DNA from 2 places in the Mycoplasma sp. CSL10137 genome. Region 1 is predicted to be linked to the other one. Evidence: riboswitches for the same ligand, from Rfam matches in the RefSeq annotation. Region 1 holds a riboswitch; the other holds the start of a gene.
The links. A riboswitch is a leader RNA that binds a small molecule or an ion and turns the genes downstream of it on or off. The one in region 1 is predicted to bind lysine.
Positions count from the first base shown of each region.

Region 2: it holds a riboswitch for lysine, as region 1 does, so the genes downstream of both, JXZ92_RS03030 (OppA family ABC transporter substrate-binding lipoprotein) here and JXZ92_RS00740 (hypothetical protein) in region 1, are expected to answer to the same signal.

Region 1 covers NZ_JAFIRE010000001.1:238,597-242,039, forward strand. Annotated here, with positions in the region: gene JXZ92_RS00735 (hypothetical protein) at 1-588, opposite strand, end outside; gene JXZ92_RS00740 (hypothetical protein) at 856-1,266, opposite strand; lysine riboswitch at 1,577-1,743, opposite strand; gene nrdE (class 1b ribonucleoside-diphosphate reductase subunit alpha) at 2,066-3,443, opposite strand, start outside.
Region 2 covers NZ_JAFIRE010000005.1:34,072-37,514, reverse strand. Annotated here, with positions in the region: gene JXZ92_RS03030 (OppA family ABC transporter substrate-binding lipoprotein) at 1-1,561, opposite strand, end outside; lysine riboswitch at 1,671-1,837, opposite strand; gene ffh (signal recognition particle protein) at 2,103-3,443, opposite strand.

The sequences.
Region 1 (3,443 bases):
TTCTTTTTTTACTATTTGATATTTTGTATATCTTAAAAATGATTTTTGGAATGTAGAAGTGTCCATGCCTTTTATATTTTTGATTGATTGAGAATATTTATCATAAAAATTTTTGTATAAATATTTTGATTCATTATCACTTTTTTGAGATAAAGGTTTAAATTCGTCCTCGAATATTTTTGCAAAACTATTATTGTTGTTGTTATCAAACTCTTGGTTAACTTCAGCATCATAATCTTGCTTCTCTTTTGTATTATCTACTAAGTATCCATCTAATAATACCGCTTTTGCGTCATTAACAAATTTATTTAAATCTTCTCAAACATTAAATTCGCTAAAGTAAGTTAAATTATTACGTAACAAAGGAACATTTATTCTATCGATTATTGATTTAACTGAGTTATATAATTCATCATATCTAACTGAATTGATATATGTTTTAACATTAGAATCGATTCAATGTTTATAAGTACTTTGCAACTCAAGCACTTGGTTTGGTTTCTGAAATAAATTTAGGATCAAATATTTGTTTATAAACAGGAATAACAAAACTCTAAATTCACTATCATTAATTTTTAATGAAAGCAATAAACTACGCATATTTGGTGATGAAAAATCAATAAATTTGTTTGCTACACCATCGTCACCATCTTGTCCAAGATTATATCAAAATGAAATTTGATGTTGAAGTAATGATGATTCATCAATTGCTTGTTGATATTTCTCTACATAAGATTAAAGTCTATCTAATAAATCTTGTTTGTTTTCATAAGTACTTTGCAGTTTCGAATTAACAATACTAATGATTTTATTTAAATCCTTAATTCTTCATTGAAATAGCAGATCTATTTCTTCTTATTTAGGTGTATATACAGTTATAGGATTAATCGTGTTATCTATGTATTCATAAATTAATTTACTTCTACTTATAAGGTGGAACACTATACTTTCTCAAGTCCATAAATTAGCAAAATCTTCTTCAGTTGTAGCAACATCTACGTTTGTACTAATTATACTTGCTACTATTTGATCTAATAGACTTTTTTCTTTACTATAAGTTTCAGATTTTTGTTCTTTAAGTGCAGTGGTAAAATCAGAAACTGCAAAATTGCTAATTTGATTATATAAATTTCTTACTGATAAACTGTTTCTCTCGATAGCAGTTCCGCTCATAACTTGAATTTTTCTAGTTAATTCGTCTATTTTTTCAAATAATTCTATTAACTCGTTGTTTTTAAAATCTTTTTCTGTCGCTGATTCACTCAATTCATTTTTTAATCCTGTGATTTCATCATCTTTTGCTATTGAATTATTTTCATTTTGTTCTCTATACTTTTTATATTCTAATTGTAACTTTTTATAATGACCACTATTTTTTTGTATTTGAGTTAGTATTAGAACAAGAAGCTAAAGATACTAATCCAGCTGATGTTAGTGTTAAACTTATTGTTTTTAATTAAAATTTTCTTTTCATTTTTATCTCCTTTTATAAACAAATAAAAAAAGCTTTATATGCTATATAACATACAAAGACTTTTTAAATATTATAATATATTGAATAATATCAAAAGAAATGTATATCTATAGCGCCAATGATTAAACCAAAGAGTAGAAATCTTTTATGCTTTTCTACCAGCAAAAGTAATTGTCATTACTTAAGCTTCGGCTATTGAATCCTTTCATTAATTTCTTCGTTTACCAACTCAATTAATTACTAATATTAACAGCACCTCTATAGACACAATAGATTTCAATAAAATCATTAAAATCCATTATGTATAGTTCAACAATACAAAGTGAATTTTATGACTAAATTAAATAGATTTAATCCGGGTAAATCTATTTCTAATAATCATAAACATATTAGAGTAATGTTGATTTGCTTTTTTCATATTTTTATTATATATTAAAAAACTAAAAAATAAAATAAAAATTGTTTTTTAATTTAAAAAGTATATAATACTGCTTTTTTAAGTGTTTAAAGTCATTTATAAACGCAATATAATATATAAATTCTCCTCATTTAATAATTAAAAAATCAGACTAAAATCTGATTTTTTAATTATTATATTTTGCAAGCTTGACATTCTAAATTTTCGCTTCCTTCAAGAACATCTTGACGAACACGAACATAATAAATAGAACTACATTTTTTAGTAAATGCTCTTATATAAGCTTTATTCAAATCACGTGTAGTAGCTTGATCTGTCATAAATAATGTCAACGAAATGGCCTGGTCAACATGTTGCTGAGCAACGGCAACAAGATCAATAATTGGATTTGGACCTAATTCATAAGCACCATCTAAATAGTATTTTAAATTTTCATTACTTACTTGATAAGCAGGTACATAAACACGGCCAACTTTACCTTCTTTACGAACTTCAACAGGAGAAACTACAGGTTGTAAACTTGGTGTACATGAAGATAAATAAGAAATACTTCCTGTTGGGGCAATTGCCATCAGATGCGAATTTGCTAAGCCGTATTTTCTAATTTTTAAATCTAATTCAACTCAATCTTGCTGTGTTGGGATTTGAACATGATATTTATCGAAAATATCAATAATTTTTTGTGTTTTAGGAGTAAACTTATCAGGTTCACATTTTGTATATTTTGATAAATATTCACCATTTGCAAATTCTGAAATATCAAATGATTTAAATTTACCAACTTCTCTAGCAATTTTGTTTGAAGTTTTGAATGCATGATATGCCACTGTATAAAAGAAAATATTAGTAAAATCTAAAGCTTCTTCACTACTATAATAAATTTCATTTGTTGCTAAAAATCCGTGCATATTCATCGCTCCAAGACCTAAAGCGTGATTATTACTATTTCCGTTATTAACTGAAGGAGCAGAACTTAAATCAGCAATTCTTGATACTTTATCAAGAGCACGAATTGAACGTTCAACTACAGAACCAAATTCACTTCCTGAATCCATAATTTTAGCTATATTTAAACTACCTAAATTACATGAAATATCTTCACCTATTTTTTTAACAGATAAATCAGTATCAAATTCTGTTTCTGTTGAAACCTGAGCAATTTCTGAACATAGGTTTGACATAACAATTCTTCCACGATTTTTATGTGGATTGTTTTGATTGACAGTATCATCGAAAAGTATGTATGGATATCCTGACTCAAAATGTAATTCAGCTATAGTTTGAAATAACTTACGAGCACTAATATAAGTTTTTTTAATTTTTGGGTTTTTAACTAAATTATCATATTCTTTAGTGATTGAAATATCACTCATTGGCACACCGTAAACATCTTTGATATCTTTTGGAGAAAATAACGCCATTTGTTGGTTTTGTTTAGCTAATTCAAAAGTAATATCAGGAACAATTAGACCTAAAGAAAGCGACTTAATTCTTATTTTTTCATCTGCATTTTCACGTTTAGTGTCTAAAAATGACATAACTTCAGGGTGG
Region 2 (3,443 bases), on a different contig from region 1:
GTTGTGAATATACTTCGTTAACATAAGAATTAGCGCCATCACTATCTTTTGCACGAGGCACTAAAGTTGAAAATATATTTCCAATACTATGATCTGCGTTTAATGATTGTTGTTTATTAACACCAAATAATTTTGGATTTTCATTAACTTCTTTTTTACTTGATTCTGGTAAATTTGAATATGAAATAGTAGAAACTAAACCAGCTTTATAAGCGTTAAATTGATCAATTTCAAATTGTTTACCTTCTTTAGTTTGTTGAACATAAACACTTCTAAATTCTTTAACTGTTGTAGGATCATTATAATATGATTCCAAAGCATAGTGATTGTTAATTTTGTATGTGGCTGTATAGTTGTCACCATTATATCCTTCGTAGTAATATTTACCTGAATATAAAGTTGAATTTTCGTTGAAACCATATCAGTAAATACCTGATTTTTGAGCTAAATCTGTAGCTGCTTTAATTTGAGTCATTTTTTGCTCTTTTTCAGGTTGTTGAACTGTTGAATCTGTAGCAAAATCAGGAAGAGTTGCGCCTTGATTTACAGCATTAATATAAGCACTAGGCGCAGGTGCATATTCGTATGAACCAACAAAGTTGTTTGTAAATCATTCATAAACTAAAGCATCATCGCCACTTGTTGTAACATTAAAGTAACTTCTATTATCTTTGTTTGTTACTGTTTTTTCTTCGTTTAATAAGTTTTCTATACTAATTTTGTATAAATCGAATAAATATGAGTTTGAATAAGTATCTTTTTCTTCGAATAATTTAGCTCCATTTTTTGTATATAAAGCTTTTGATGCAGCATCCAGATCAGATGAACCACCGTGTGAACGTCTATATGAAGTATCATTTGACATATATGTTCTTAAAAATCCTAAATAATAATCTTCTGCACTCATTTTATACTGTGTAGCTTCACCTTTATTATTTACTCAATAAACATTATCTCTAATTCTTAATGAAACTTTTGTAGCTTTTTTAAGCTTATCGAAGAAGTTTTGTGAGTTAATTGAATTTTCGTTTGCACTTGTTTTTTGTACTCACATTGAAGAGTATAAATTATTTTCTAAATCAGGTTTTGGAATAATTTCTGCTTCATCACTATCAAAAGTATATTCGTGACCATCTACTGTTAAAACAACAGCATCAGCAACGTTCAATTCGTATGATCATGTTGATGGTCTAGTAATTTTTCTAGTTGTTTTTGTTATTGTTCCAAATGCATCTCTTTCTACTTCTTCTGAATATTCAGCTTTTCCTTCATTTTTCACTTCAACCAATTTTCCAAATGTTGTATCTTCATTTGATAATGAATACCCACCATAAGAACTACTTAAATCAAAACGTGATCTACTATACGAAAAAGGTGAATTAATATTTGTTGAATAAATTCCATTTCTTGCTAAAATATTGAAATTATTTGAAAATGATACTCCTCCTTTATTTTCTTGACTGCTTGTACTTGAATTGCTTTCTGAGGTTCCACAAGCAACCGCTAGTCCTAGGGTAGATAAACTAGCTAAAGAACCCATTAATAAATATTTTCTTTTCATTTTATTTCCTTTATATGATATATATTTTTATTAAATATGAAAAAAGCTTTGTATAGGCTATATAACCATACAAAACTTTTTTATTATTTTTCAATAATTTAAAGAAATGTAAGTCTATAGCACCAATGGTTAAACCAAAGAGTAGAAATCTTTTATGCTTTTCTACCAACTAACTTAATCGCCATTAAGCAAGTTTCGGCCACTATATCCTTTCATCAATATCAATGCTTGCCAGCTCAATTGATTACTAATATTAGTAGCTCCTCTATAGACATAACAGATTTCAATTTATACATTAAAATCTGTTATGCATACATAATTAGTACAACAAAATTTTAATGATAAAACTAACGAATGCGAATAATATTAATATTCATAATTTCGTTAATAATAATCATAAAGTCTCATTGTAACGCTTTTTTCATACCATTATTATACACGTAAAATAATTTTTTAAAAGTTTTTTTACAATTTAAAAAAGTTATTTTTTAACTAAAAAGTTATTTTTTCAATAATAAAAAGGGCCTACACCCTTTTTAGTTTAGAAACCAAAACCGCCGAAACCACCAGTTTTTTTGAAACTTTTAGCCATTTCACTCATTTGCTTAACCATAGAATCAAAGTCACTTAAAAGTTTATTAAATTCTTGGGGTGTTCTACCAGAACCTTTCAATATTCTTTCTTTTCTAGAAGCTTGTCTAAGTAACCTTGGATTATTTCTTTCTTTTTTAGTCATTGATGAAATTAAAATTTGAAATACTCTCATTTTTTCTTCGGCTTTTTCAACTTGATCTTCATTTACTCTCGAAGATAAATTTCCTGGAAGCATTTTAAGTATTTTTGAAAATTTACCTAAATTTTTTACTTGTTTAATTTGCTCCATTAGATCGTCTAGAGTAAAACTTCCTGATAAAATCTTTTTAACCATGTTAGTCATTTTATCTTGATCGATGTTATCTTGAGCATGTTCGATCAATGACATAACATCACCCATTCCTAAAATTCTATCTGCCATACGTTCTGGATAAAATAAATCTAAATTACCAATTTTTTCTCCGGTACCTGTAAAACGAATTGGTAAATTAAGAATATATCTTAATGAAAACGCTGCACCACCTCTAGCATCAGAATCTAATTTAGTTATTATAGAACCTGTTAATTTTAATTTTTCATGGAATGTTTTTGCTACATTTATTATATCTTGGCCACTTAATGAATCCGCAACAAAGAAAATTTCATCTGGATGTGCAATTTTCTTAACTTCTTGTAATTCATTCATTAAAGGCTCATCAATAGAAAGACGACCCGCTGTATCTAGAATAATTAAATCGTTATCATTTTCTTTAGCGTGTTTTAGAGCATTTGCAACAATTTCCGAAACAGGATTATTAACCCCTTGTTCATAAAAGTCAGCTTGTATACTTTTAGCAAGAGTGACTAATTGTTCCACTGCTGCTGGTCTATAAATATCCGCAGCAACAACTAATGGCTTTTGAATATGTTTTTTCTTTCTAAAATAATAAGCTAATTTTGCAGTTGCTGTAGTTTTACCAGAACCTTGTAAACCACACATCATTATAATATATGGTTTTTTTTCTATTTTAAACTCTTGAACTTTATTACCTAAAATAGAAACCAATTCTTCATGTAAAATTTTAATAAATTGTTGAGAAGGATTTAATTTTCCAATCAACTCTTGATCAAGAACTTTTTGTTTAACGTTCTTTATGAATTCTTTTACAACTTGCAAGTTAACATCGGCTTCTAACAACGCCATTTTTATTTCTCTTGTAACTGCTACTAAATCGGCTTCATCTAACTTTATTTTTTTAGACACTTTTTCAAGTGCTTTTTGCATTCTTTTTTCTAAAAATCCTACCAT